One region of the Sulfitobacter sp. R86518 genome, then DNA from elsewhere that is predicted to be linked to it. Evidence: riboswitches for the same ligand, from Rfam matches in the RefSeq annotation. Region 1 holds a riboswitch; each other region holds the start of a gene.

The links. Region 1 has a riboswitch for cobalamin ahead of bluB (5,6-dimethylbenzimidazole synthase). Riboswitches for the same ligand answer to the same signal wherever they lie in the genome.
Region 2: linked by a shared signal. The riboswitch ahead of SJY36_RS13740 (energy-coupling factor ABC transporter permease) and the one ahead of bluB (5,6-dimethylbenzimidazole synthase) in region 1 are both predicted to bind cobalamin.
Region 3: linked by a shared signal. The riboswitch ahead of SJY36_RS13675 (DUF1636 domain-containing protein) and the one ahead of bluB (5,6-dimethylbenzimidazole synthase) in region 1 are both predicted to bind cobalamin.

The regions. Positions count from the first base shown of each region.
Region 1 covers NZ_JAXHCA010000005.1:539,700-544,172, forward strand. Annotated here, with positions in the region: gene SJY36_RS03460 (BCCT family transporter) at 1-23, opposite strand, end outside; gene SJY36_RS03465 (hypothetical protein) at 390-1,151, shown strand; cobalamin riboswitch at 1,188-1,366, shown strand; partial or broken gene bluB (5,6-dimethylbenzimidazole synthase) at 1,416-2,097, shown strand; gene SJY36_RS03475 (hypothetical protein) at 2,336-3,334, shown strand; tRNA gene SJY36_RS03480 (tRNA-Thr) at 3,523-3,597, opposite strand; gene SJY36_RS03485 (hypothetical protein) at 3,682-3,882, shown strand; gene murA (UDP-N-acetylglucosamine 1-carboxyvinyltransferase) at 3,886-4,473, shown strand, end outside.
Region 2 covers NZ_JAXHCA010000005.1:2,570,870-2,575,342, reverse strand. Annotated here, with positions in the region: gene cueR (Cu(I)-responsive transcriptional regulator) at 1-356, shown strand, start outside; gene cobF (precorrin-6A synthase (deacetylating)) at 366-1,118, opposite strand; gene SJY36_RS13740 (energy-coupling factor ABC transporter permease) at 1,180-1,863, opposite strand; cobalamin riboswitch at 1,935-2,151, opposite strand; gene cobA (uroporphyrinogen-III C-methyltransferase) at 2,178-2,894, opposite strand; gene SJY36_RS13730 (cobyrinate a,c-diamide synthase) at 2,891-4,216, opposite strand; gene cobM (precorrin-4 C(11)-methyltransferase) at 4,213-4,473, opposite strand, start outside.
Region 3 covers NZ_JAXHCA010000005.1:2,557,508-2,561,980, reverse strand. Annotated here, with positions in the region: partial or broken gene cobN (cobaltochelatase subunit CobN) at 1-392, opposite strand, end outside; gene cobW (cobalamin biosynthesis protein CobW) at 399-1,433, opposite strand; gene SJY36_RS13675 (DUF1636 domain-containing protein) at 1,430-1,810, opposite strand; cobalamin riboswitch at 1,904-2,122, opposite strand; gene SJY36_RS13670 (cobyric acid synthase) at 2,290-3,750, shown strand; gene SJY36_RS13665 (biotin transporter BioY) at 3,846-4,391, shown strand; gene SJY36_RS13660 (mannose-1-phosphate guanylyltransferase/mannose-6-phosphate isomerase) at 4,467-4,473, opposite strand, start outside.

The sequences.
Region 1 (4,473 bases):
CCCGGCGACGTTTCATCTGTCATTAGATGCTCTCCATTTTATGTATTTGCGACTAATCATAGCGCAACTCCGACAAAACGACCACCGCTGCGCGGGAATTAAGTAAATGAATATCATGGCTTAGCCCCCGGATGCGGGCTTGACGCCCCGTTTGCGGGTCGCGGGCTATGCGTTTTTTCCGTGTTTTACCGCGAATCCCCTCTTTGGATTCGGGTGAAACACCGGGGCGGATCCGCGTGCCGCAATGCCCAAGCCCGTCTGAACGGAGGGGGCAACCGCACCGCGGGATAGCGCCCTATCCCAAAAGATATGCCGTCCTATCCGTCCATGGCCCCGACCCACCTGCTTGCGCAAATGAAAGCGCGGGCGTCTGCGGTCACCATGGTCCCATGACAAATTTTTTCATCATGGGGGATGATATGAAAGTTACTTGCACACTACCGATTATCGCAACCGCGGCACTTCTGGCCGCTACCACTGTCAGCGCCGAAGGGTTCAGCCTGTCCGGTGCGCGCTCTGCCATGCAAAGCGACATCTCGTTCAACGTCATGCAGTCCGCAGGGCAGGGCCAGATCAAGCTGCGCCATAAGATCCAGCCCAAAGCGCAGGTCCGGTCCAAAACCGTGAGCAGCCGCAGCCGGTCTTTCCAAGAGCTCAGCGGGGTCAGCACTGCCGCGGACCTCAAAAGCCTCATCGCTTGGGCCGAGGCGGGTCCAAAGGGCTATGACGCCGTGCAATACGGGGCCAAACGGCTGCCGCCACAGCGTCCGACGCAAATGACCATCGGCGAGATCTACCGCTGGATAGACCGCACGCCGGGCCAACCGCATGCCATCGGTCGATACCAGTTCATTCCATCCACGCTGCGCAGTCTGGTGCGACAGGCGGGGCTAAGCAAGAATGACCGCTTTACCTCGGCGGTCCAGGACGGGCTGGCGGATATCCTTTTGGTCGATGCGGGGTTTAACGCGTTCAAGAAGGGCAAGATCAGCCGCCACCGCTTTATGGAAAACCTCGCACGTATCTGGGCCGGTTTCCCGACCTCTAACGGGCGATCCTATTATCACGGCTATGCAGGCAACAAGGCCGTCATCTCGTGGAACGAGTTCGACGCCGTAATGAAGAAGATTTTCGCAACCAAACGCGGCTGATCCCCGCGTTAGGGCTTGTTCCGGGCGGACAGCCGTGGCCCAATGGCCGGGTCTGGTGTCCGCCTCGCGGAAGAATCGGGAAGCTGGTGAAACTCCGGCACGTGCCCAACGCTGTAATGGGGATGGTTTGCGCATAGGCCACTGGACTATTCCGGGAAGGCGCGCGGACCAGACGACCCTAAGTCAGAAGACCGGCCAGACAGTACAGCTTGCCCCGCATGGACAGCGGGATTGGCGCATAAACGTATTGTTGGGGACTGAACAATGCCGATACCCTCTGCGCTGGCACCCGCCGCGCCTTTTTCAGATGCTGAACGCGACGCCGTCTACAAGGCAATCTTTACCCGCCGCGATGTACGCGATCAGTTTTTACCCGATCCAGTGGCCGAGGAAGTGTTGCACCGCATACTGACCGCCGCGCATCACGCACCGTCCGTCGGGTTGTCACAGCCGTGGAATTTCATCGTCATCCGGGATCAGGCCGCACGCGATCAGGTCTGGCAAGCCTTCAACCGCGCCAACGAGGAAGCCGCCCAGATGTTCGAGGGCGACCGCCAGACAAGCTACAGGTCGCTGAAGCTCGAAGGCATCCGCAAGGCACCGGTCAATATCTGCGTGACCTGTGACCGCAGCCGTGGCGGCAAGGTCGTGCTGGGGCGCACCCATAATCAAAACATGGATCTTTATAGCACCGTCTGCGCGATCCAGAACCTTCTGGCTTGCCGCCCGCGCCGAGGGCATCGGGATGGGCTGGGTCAGCGTGTTCCGCGATGCCGATCTGCGTGACCTGCTGAAGATACCCGACCGGATAGAGATCGTCGGCTACCTCTGTCTGGGCCACGTGGACGAGCTTTACCAGACGCCCGAACTTGAGGTGAAAGGCTGGAGCAAACGGCTCCCCGTGGACGAGATGATCTTTGACGGTACGTGGCAGGGCGACCCGTAGTCACTGCCCGTCCCGCTCACGTTGTCATCTCCCGCAATGCGGGTAATTTGCGCGGTCAGCGGAACTATGCCGGTTCCCTGACGTTGCCTTTGTGAAGCCAGTGCATCCCGCGTCTGGCACGCAAAGAGGAAATATTCAAAATGGGCGGTATCATTTATCTCGTTGGTCTTGTGGTCGTGGTTATGGCGGTGCTGTCGCTGGTCGGCTTGGCGTAATCAAACGCCGGGGAGGCATTTACATGAACACGACACTTACTGAAAAAACTGCCGATGGATCCTATGTCGACTGGCCCGCAATTTTCGCGGGCACTGTTGTCGCTGTGGCGATCGGCCTCTTGCTGACCACCTTCGGCGCGGCACTTGGCCTGTCGTCGATTACGCTGGACGGTACCGACAATTCATCGACGCTTGAACTGGTGTTGACCGCGCTGTGGATGGTGATCACGCTGGTCGCCTCCTATTTGGCCGGTGGTTATATCGCGGGCCGCATGCGCCGCCGCGTCGAAAGCGCTACGGATGATGAAGTCACTGCACGTGACGGGATCAACGGTCTGGTTGTTTGGGGCCTCGGCTCTGTGATCACCGCCGTGATGCTATCCAGCGCGCTGAGCTTTGCAGCCAATACCGCGGGCAATGTTGCTACGGGTGCAGGCAAAGCGGCTGGTACGGTCGTCGAAGCTGCGGGCTCTGCCGTGGGAGGTGCTGCCTTCGGACTGGCTGATGCGGCGGGTGCTGCAATCCCGGATGAGGCCAAGAATGATCCGACAGATTACCTGTCGAACCAGCTTTTGCGCCCCAATCAGGTCGACCCCCTGACAGCCGACCCCGAGCAATTGGCAGAGCAGACCGCCAGCATTGTCGCCAATATCTACCGCACGGGTGAGGTGAGCGAGGAAGACCGGACCTATCTTGCCGGCGCTGTTGCTGCACGCACCGATCTGACCCAGGCCCAGGCGAAAGAGCGTGTGGATCAGATCGTGACCCAGGCGCAGGAAGCACGTCAGGAAGTCGAAGACGCTGTAGCCGCTGCCAAGGCCGAGGCTGAACAAGCTGCAGCAGAGGCGAAAGAAGCAGCGGTTGAAGCTGCGCAAACCGCGCGTAACGCCGGTATCCTGACCGCCTTTGTGCTGGCCGCCGCGTCGCTGATTGCCGGTGTGGCATCTGTCGCAGGGTCGGTCCACGGGGGTCGCCACCGCGATCAGGGCCGTCTGTTTGCCGGTCTGACATATCGCGGCTAAATTGCTTCACGTGAAAATCAAAACCCCGGCGGCGCAAGCGGTCGGGGTTTTCTTATGCCATCGTGATTCGGGATGTTTCGGGGCAGGGGGCGCTGCGACGACTTCAGGCGCATCCATGGCACATGCCAAAACCGCAACGCCAGATAAATAAGGCATCAGGGCAAAGCGATATGTTTAAAGGGGGGATCTGGTGCTGAAGGGGAGGATTGAACTCCCGACCTCGTCATTACCAATGACGCGCTCTACCACTGAGCTACTCCAGCACTGTGGGCGGGTGATTAGACCCATTCGCAATATGGTGCAAGCGTAATCTGGACCATATCGGTCCGCTGCGCTAGACAATCGACATGTCAAAGGATACCGCCCCACAAAAGCCGCCAAAACCCAATGTATTGCGGGAAGACAGGCTGAAAGCCGCGCTGAAAGCCAATATGGGCCGACGCAAGGCGCAAGCGCGTGCGCGCAGCGACAAAAGCCAAAGCGACGACACGCAAAATAATAACGCGCAGACAGATAACGGGCCGACCGGCCAAACCAAGGAAGGCTGAAGGATGGATTCGATTGTGGTCAAAGGCGGCGGTGCGCTGTCGGGACAAATTCCGATTGCGGGGGCCAAGAACGCCTGTCTGACGCTTATGCCCGCGACCCTGCTGTCCGAAGAGCCGCTGACACTGACCAACGCACCGCGCCTGTCCGACATCCGCACCATGACCGAATTGCTGCGGTCCCTGGGGGCAAAGGTGACATCGATGCAGGACGGTCAGGTTCTGGCGATGTCGTGTCATGGCGAGATCAACACGCGCGCCGAATATGACATCGTTCGCAAGATGCGTGCGTCGAACCTCGTGCTGGGGCCGCTGCTGGCCCGCGAAGGGCACGCGCAGGTATCGCTACCGGGCGGCTGCGCGATTGGTGCGCGTCCGATGGATATTCACACCGACGGTCTGGCGCTGATGGGCGCAGAGATCGACTTGCGTGATGGTTATCTGCACGCCAAGGCGCAAGGCGGGGCATTGAAAGGTGCGGTCATCGACTTCCCCTTTGCCTCTGTCGGCGCGACCGAGAACATTATGATGGCTGCGACCTTGGCCAAGGGCACGACGGTGATCAACAACGCCGCGCGCGAGCCCGAGATCGTG
Region 2 (4,473 bases), 2.0 Mb from region 1:
GTCTGCCTGCCAAGACCATCCGCTACTACGAAGACATCGGTCTGATCACGCCCGCGCGTGACACCAACGGGTATCGCAGCTTTTGCGACAGCGACGTGCACAAGCTGACGTTTCTGGGCCGTGCGCGGGCCTTGGGCTTCACGATCGAGAATTGCCGCGACCTGCTGGCGCTTTGGGATGATCAGGATCGCGCCAGCGCCGATGTCCGTGCCATCGCCCAGCAACATCTGGTGCAGATCGAAAGCAAGATCGCGGACCTACAAGATATTCGTCAGACCTTGACCCATCTGGTGCATGAATGCGCTGGCGATGACCGCCCCGATTGCCCGATTTTGCAACGGCTCGAAAAGCTGTAGCGCGCGTGTCTACCGGCGCAGCAGGTAGATATCCATGATCCAGCCATGGGCGGCGCGGGCCTCTGCCCGTGTTGCGATGATGCGGTCGCAGACCTGATCCAGCGGGCCCGCGATGCGACGCTCGTTCGGCATGCCGGCATAGGCGGTCCACCAGATGTGTATGTCGCTGTGCTGCCGCAACACCTCGAAGGCGCAGGTGCCGTCCAGCATGACGGCAATCGTATCCACACCCTGCGGCCAACCATGATCGCGCAGCTGCCGACCGGTGGTGATCGTGACGGGATTACCGATGGTGTTCAGCGGGATCGCATGGCCCGCCGTCAGTACCTGAAGCGAGGTAATTCCCGGCACGACATCGACGGTGAGTGTGACGACCTTTTGCAACCGCTCCGCAATGCGCAGGGTGCTGTCATACAGCGACGGATCCCCCCAGACGAGGAAACCGACACGGCCGCCTTGGGGCAGGGTGCGCTGCATCTCGGCCAGCCAGACCTGTGTAATGGCATCATGCCAATCGTGGACGCCCGCGTGATAATCAGGGTTGGCGGCGTCGCGTTTGGGCAGGGTGAATTCGTGAATATAAGGCCCGTCCGACCGCAGCACCTGGGCGCAAATCTCGTGCCGCAGGCCAGCCAGATCATCCTTGCCCGCGCCCTTGGACGGGATCAGGATCACATCGCAGGCATTCAGCGCGTCGATGGCTTGTAATGTCAGGTGTTTGGGATTGCCGGACCCGATGCCGATCAGTGAAAGCGTAAACATCTTGAGGCTCCGGCAGGGGGTGACGCGGCCCGCAGAGTAGGGGGCCGCGTCGGGTCTTGGATTATTCAGCGGCGGTCTGCGTCAGACGTTTGGTGAACAGCGCGCTGCCCGCGAAATCGCGCAGGGTTTTCGCGGCGGCGAGCACGGCCAGATCCACAAGCGGCTCGATCAGGATGACCATCATATAGGCCCCGCCAAAGCTGGCCACAGCGGCGATGTTGCTGGCGGCAAAGCCCTGACCGTAGATGGCCCAGAACGCCACCCAGCCCACAACGCCCGCCTGAAACGCGGTCGACAGCTTGAGCGCTTGAACATAGGTCAGATCAACATAGGCGGTGTTGGGCGCAATGATGCGTTTGGCCAGCGCCGAGACCATGAACAAGGGCACCAGCAGCGTGGTGACGTTCATCGTGTATTGCGGCAGGTCGATGGGGGCAAAGAACACGCCCTGCGCCAGCAGACCAAGCGCCAGACCCGCAGCCGCAGGGGCCACGCCGAACAGCAGGAACAGGGTCGACCCGAGGATCAGGTGCACTTCGCTCACGCCCACGGGGAAATGCGGGAAGACCTGAAAAAAGACAAAGGTCAGCGCGGTGGCCACCACGGCTCCGCCCGCAAAAGGTACGACGCCTTTCTCACGGACAGAGTTTATTGCGGTTTTCGCGGTATAGGCCGCAGCACCGGCGGCGGTGCCATAGGACAGGACCAGCTTGGCGCCGGTCACGACTTCGGGTTCGATATGCATATTCAGGTCTCCTTACCGTCTTCCCCGACGGCATAATGTGAAAGCCGCCCCGGGGGGCAGCCAGTTGGAACAGGGATCATCCCCATGACGGCAGGTCTCCTGACTTTGTGCGTCCATGCGTGCCGCGCCTTCCCAGGCGGTGTGGCCCAGTGGCAATGCGGGTTGCTCTTCACTTACAGGTGCGGGGGCAGTTCCGGATTTGGCACCTTTGCTTTGGCACCGCACCGTATTCCCTTTTCACCCCGATTGCCCGAAGGCGCACGGGGAACCGTCCGGAATAGGTGGTCATTTTCGGGCCGGTTTTGTCAAGTCATCTATTCGGTCAAAGGCCCGTAAAGGATCAGCGCAGGCGCTGACGTTGCGGGATCCAGCGGCAGATGGGCAAGGCTTTCCACGGTGTGGCGGCTCAGCTTTTGATCGGGGGTCGATACCGCCTCTGCTAGCAGGGCAGGGGTGGAGGGCGGCAAGCCCGCCTCGATCAGCCGCGCGGCGAAACCCGCAAAGGTGCGGCGGCCCATGTAGACGACCGTTGTCGCCGTAGGGTCGGCCAGCGCCGCCATGTTCAGATCTTCGGGCAAGGCCCCCGATTCGCCGTGGCCGGTGATGAATTGCACCCGCCGCGCGGTCAGCCGCCGGGTCAGTGGGATCATCGCCGCCGCCGCCGCCGAAGACGCCGCCGTGACGCCCGGGATGATCTCGAAGGCGACGCCTGCCGCTTTCAGTGCGGTCAGCTCTTCTTCAAGCCGGCCAAACACGCCCGCGTCCCCACTTTTCAGCCGCACCACCCGCGCGCCGGTCAATGCGTGTTCGACCAGCAAACGGCTCACGTGATCCTGCTTCGGAGACAGCCGTCCGGCGCGTTTGCCCACCCCGATCAGATCCGCCTCGGGCGAGACATGTTCAAGGATCGGACCCGCCGACAGATCGTCGAACAGCACGACTTCGGCCTCTTGCAACCGCTTTACCGCCTTCACGGTCAGCAGCTCGGGATCACCCGGACCGGAGGAGACGAAAGAGACAAAGCCGCTCATGACGCCCCCGCGATCAGGTGAAAGAAGGTGCCCGTCGCATGGCCGCGGCGCGAGCCTGTCTCGGGCACTTCGGCCCCATTGGCATCGACCACCCGCGCCAGCGGTGTATCGGGCTGCGACAGGATCGTAGAATAGTGGAATTCATGTCCCCGCAACCGCGCGCCCGCGTCATAGCCGGGGCCGGGTTCGTTCAGCGTGGCAAGCCGGTAGCCCAGATGCATCTTGCGCTTCTCATAGCTGGTTTCCAGCCCCAGCAGCCCCGCCATCTGGTGCCGCACGCCTTCCTTGTCGACCAACCCGGCCCCCATCGCCATATAGCCCCCGCATTCCCCATGCACCGGGCGCGTCGTGGCGAATTGTTGCAGGCTGTCGCGGAACTGCGCGGCAGCGGCAAGGCGTCCGGCATGCAGCTCGGGATAGCCGCCGGGCAGCCAGCAGATGTCGGCGCTGTCGTCCGGTGCCTCATCCGCCAGCGGCGAGAAGGGCAACACCTGCGCACCCGCGGCGATCCAGTGGTCCAGCAAATGCGGATAGATGAACGAAAACGCGGCGTCCTTGGCCAAAGCGATCCGTTGACCGGGGGGCGGGGGCAAGACATCTGGCCCGTCGGGGATACTGCGCCCTTGGGCGGCAGCGACGATCAGATCAAGATCGATATGCTGCGCGATGAAATCTCCCGCCGCATCCAGCAGCTTCATCAGCTCGGGCTGTTCCTCGGCCTGCACCAGACCCAAGTGGCGTTCCGGCAGCGTGACCGATCCCTGTCGGGGCAGCGCGCCCAGAACGGGGATGCCGACCTGCTCCATCCCCAGACGTAGCAGGGCCTCGTGACGGGGGCTGGCGACCTTGTTCAGCACCACACCCGCGACATGCACATCCGGGCGCATCGTCTTGAACCCAAGGGCGGTGGCCGCAGCCGATTGCGCCTGACCCGATACATCCAGCAGCAACACCACCGGCCAGCCCGTCATGGCAGAGATATCGGCGCTCGCCCCGTTCGAGGTTTCCCCCGGTTGCGCCACACCATCGAACAGCCCCATTGACCCTTCGATCAGGGCCAGATCGCCGCCATGGGCGGTGCCGATCAGATTGCACAACACGCCCGAGCCCATGGCCCAACTGTCGATATTATAGGACGACCGCCCGCAAGCCGCGCGGTGAAAGCCGGGGTCGATGTAATCCGGCCCGCTCTTGAACGGGCGCACGTCAACGCCGCGCCGGCTGAGCGCGTTGAGCAGGCCCAGCATCAAGGTGGTCTTGCCCGTACCCGACGCGGGGGCCGAGATCATCAGGCCCTTGGGCAGTTGCGTTGTCTCGATCATTCTGTGCCCTCTGGAAAGCGCGGCTCTGTGCCGACGGGGCGGAAGCGGCGGTCGTAATCGCCCGCGTACAGACAGCTTTCGCGGAACTCCTCTGCCGTCAGTGCGCGGCCCACAAGGATCAGCGCCGTGCGCCCGCGTTCGCCGTCGGTGGCGTCAATCACGCTGCCCAAGGTCGCCCGCACCACCCGTTGATCCGGCCAGCTTGCGCGCCAGACGATGGCGACGGGGCAGTCCTCTCCGTAATGAGGGGTGAGCCG
Region 3 (4,473 bases), 2.0 Mb from region 1:
GGCAGCGTCGACAGTGCGTCGAGCCGCGGGTCGGGTTGGCCGTCCGCAGGCAGCACCGCCAGCGCGATCTGCTGTTTGCGCGCCATATCCTGCAAGGTCGCAAGCCCGTAAGGCCAATAGCTTTCGCCCCCGATCAGCCGCACCAATACCGCCTTGGCCCCCGCAAGGGTCTGTTCGGCATAGGTATCGACCGACAACGGATGTTTCAGCGCGACCAGATTGGCCAGCCGCAACGACGGCAAGCCCCCTTCCGCACGATGCCAGCCTGCCGCGAAAGCCCCCAGATCACTGTCCGAAAAGGACAGCACCACCAGATCCGCCGGCGTCTGCCCCAGATCTTGGGGCAGATCGCTTTGGTCCAGTCCGTGGCTTTCGCGAAAGACGACATGCATGGCGGCTTAGCCCTCCAGCACCGCGCGGATCGCGGCTTCGTTCACGTGATCATGTTCCGCGATCACAACCAGCTGGCTGCGGCGCGGCATGTCCCCCCAAGGGCGGTCGAACTGGCTGCGCACGCGTTCGCCCACGGCCTGCACAAGCAGACGCATCGGTTTGTCCTGAACGGCGATATAGCCTTTGACGCGCAGGATTTTCTGTTCGCGCGCCAAGCGCAACACGGCAGCCTCAAGCGTGGCGACATCGGCGACCTCGCCCATGTCGATCACCACGCTTTCAAAGTCGTCATGTTCGTGATCGTCATGCCCGTCGTGGTGGCTGGGGCGCGCGTCGATGTCATCTTCGGCGGCGGCTTCCAGACCCAGTACAACGCGGGGGTCGATCACGCCTTCGGTCATCGGAATGATCGGCAGCTTGCGCGGCGCATGCGCCTCGATCACCTTGCGCGCAGCCTCGACGCCCTCGGGGCCCGCCAGATCGGCCTTGGACAGCAGCACGATGTCGGCGCAGGCGATCTGGTCCTCGAAGACTTCGGACAAGGGCGTTTCATGGTCCAGACTGTCGTCAGCATCACGTTGCGCGGCCACGGCCTCCAGATCGGGGGCGAACTGCCCGCTGACCACGGCTTCGGCATCGGCAAGCGTAATCACGCCGTCCACGGTGATGCGCGACCGGATCGCTGGCCAGTCAAACGCCTTGAGCAAGGGTTTGGGCAGCGCCAGCCCCGACGTCTCGATCAGGATGTGATCAGGCGTTTCGGGCAGGGCCATCAGGGCTTCGATGGTGGGGATAAAGTCATCGGCCACGGTGCAGCAGATACAGCCGTTTGCCAGCTCGACGATGTTCTCGGCGGGGCAATTGTCAATCGCGCAGGATTTCAGGATGTCGCCATCCACACCGGCGGTGCCGAATTCATTGACCAGCACGGCCAGACGCTTGGAGCCCGCGTTCTCCATCAGGTGACGGATAAAGGTGGTTTTGCCAGCGCCCAGAAAGCCGGTGATCACGGTAACGGGGATTTTGGTAAGGTTGGTCATTCGGTAGGCTCCTGTGGGGGAATGCGGGCGATGGATTGTTTGCGGAAGACCACGGGGCGTTCGCGCCAGGGCACCACGCCATCAGAGGTCTGGGCATAGGCAGAGACGCCATTCACGATATCGGACAAATGCGCGTCCGTGTCGAGATCGCCGTACACATAGGTCCAGCGCGACGGCCCACCCGACAGGACCATCGAACAGCCCCGCGAACAGGCCGACAGACATTCGGCTCCGCGCAGCTGCACACCGTCGGGCAGATGCCCCGACAGCGCGTCAAACAGTTGTTGCCCGGGGCGCGGCGCGTCCTCGGCGGTGATCTGACCTGCGCGACAGGTGGTGCAGATGGTGACGGTGACCGGTTGATCCGTGGTGGTCATATCTTGCCTCATACGTCGATGGGCCAAGGGGGATCGCCAGCAGCGAACGACATGCGAACAGCGTTCTAGGCCAGTCGCGAAACACCCCGTTCGCCCGTTACAAACTATGCTGGCAGGTCTCCCGGCTTGCGGATCTAAGGCAGCTTGCCTTGCGAACCTTCACCTTCCCAGCCTGCGGGCCAGTGGTTGAAAGCTCTCTCCGGTCACGGTCGCGGGGGCGGCTGCGCTTGGCGCTGACCCAAGGCTGGATCAATGCGTATCGCGTTCCCTCTTCGCCTGTCTGGGACAGGAACCAACATACGCCCTGCATTGGTCATTTGCCCGCCTCTGTCAAGCGACGCCTGTCATAACGCAGGGGCCAAACCCGCTTTGCGCGGATTTTCCCGATGGTGGCCAATGCGCAGAGGCCGCCCGCGGATGCTTGACGGGATCACCGCAGGCTGACACCAAGGGCTGCACAAAAAACAGGAGGTCCCGCCATGCCCACCCGCGCCATCATGATCCAGGGCACCGGATCGAATGTGGGGAAATCCATGCTGGTGGCGGGCCTGTGCCGCGCGGCCACGCGTCGGGGGCTTTCCGTCGCGCCGTTCAAGCCGCAGAACATGTCGAACAACGCCGCCGTCACCGAGGACGGCGGAGAGATCGGCCGCGCCCAAGCTCTGCAAGCGATCGCCTGCGGGCGGCCCCTGTCGGTGCATATGAACCCCATCCTGCTGAAGCCCGAAACCGACAGCGGGTCGCAGGTGATCGTGCAGGGGCAGCGCCATAGCACCCTGCAAGCGCGTGACTTCAGCAAGGCCCGCGCAGGGCTGATGGCCCCCGTGCTCGAAAGCTTCGGAATCCTCGGGCAAAGCGCCGATCTGATCATCGTCGAAGGCGCCGGCAGTCCGGCTGAAACGAACCTACGCCAGAACGACCTTGCCAATATGGGTTTTGCCCGCGCCGCAGGTGTACCCGTTGTCTTGGCCGGAGACATCAACCGTGGCGGCGTCATCGCCCAGATCGTCGGCACCCAAGTGGTCATGGACCCGCAGGACGCGGCAATGATCACCGGCTTTCTGGTCAACAAGTTCCGCGGCGATGTCAGCCTTTTTGACGACGGCTACCGCGAGATTGAACGCCGCACCGGCTGGACGGGGTTCGGCACATTGCCGTGGTTTGCCAATGCGCATCTGCTGCCCGCCGAAGACGCGGTGGACCTGTCGCGCGCGCCCTCCGACGGCGGGTTCCACATCGTCTGCCCCATGCTCTCGCGCATCTCGAACTTCGACGACCTCGACCCGCTGGCGGCGGAGCCGTCGGTGCGGCTGACCATGGTCCCCCCCGGCACGCCGCTGCCCGCGGACGCCGATCTGGTGATCCTGCCGGGCACGAAATCCACCCGCGGCGATCTGGCTTTCCTGCGCGCCCAAGGCTGGGACATCGACCTTTATGCCCATGTGCGGCGCGGCGGCGCGGTGCTGGGAATCTGCGGCGGCTACCAGATGCTGGGCCGGTTTATCGAGGATCCGCAGGGCTTCGAGGGACCTGCGGGCCGCGAAGAGGGGCTGGGCCTGCTGGATGTCGAAACCCGCATGGCCCCGGACAAGACCCTGACCCGCGTCACCGCCGACCATGCCGCCACGGGCACGCAGATTGACGGCTATGAAATCCACATCGGGCAGACGGTGGGGGCCGATTGCGCCACGCCCTTTGCGCATATCAACGGCACCCCCGACGGGGCAGGGTCGCGCGATGGCAAGATCACCGGCACCTATCTGCACGGGCTCTTTACCAACGATAGTTTCCGCAGTGCCTGGTTGGCGCAACTGGGGCTGAGGGCAGGGCCGACCTCCTACAGTCAGACCGTGGAAGATACGCTCGACGCGCTGGCCGACCATATGGAAACCCATCTGGACGTGTCCGCCCTGCTGGCCTGTGCCGCACCGGTTGCATAACACCCGCGCTGACCTTTGGTCACGATCACGACGCTTGCTTAATTTTGTGATCGCGGGGATACATGCCGTCAAATTTACGCAAAGGACCCTTTGTTATGGAACGTAACCTGACCCTCGTTGCGCTGTTCGCTGCCCTGATTGCAGCACTTGCGTTGATCCCGAAATTCTCGCTTGGCTTCGGCGTGCCGATCACGGCGCAAAGCTTGGGCATCATGCTTTGCGGGACCGTGCTGGGGGCCAAACGCGGCGCGCTGGCCGTGCTGCTCTTCTTGCTGCTGGTCGCTTTGGGGCTGCCGCTTCTGGCCGGTGGCAACGGTGGGCTGGGTGCCTTCATGCTGCCGTCCTCGGGCTTCCTGATCGGCTTCCCCGTGGCGGCTTTCGTCACCGGCCTGATCGTCGAAAAATGGTACGGGCCCTCGCTGACCATCGTTGCGGCGGTTGCTTCGGTTATCGGCGGGATCGTCGTGCTTTATATCTTCGGGATCATCGGCCTGTCGATCGCGCTGGATAAATCGCTGCTGGAATCCGCCGCGCTGGTGACCGTGTTCATCCCCGGTGACATCATCAAAGCGGTGCTTGCAGGGTTTATTACCAGCGGTCTGGCCAAAGCGCGCCCCGCCAGCGTCCTGTCGCGCAGCTGATCCGACGCAAAGCCTGGAACAGCGAAAGCGCCCCTAGAGGGGGGCGCTTTTTTCGTTGCCAAGACAGACGAAGCCTTACGCC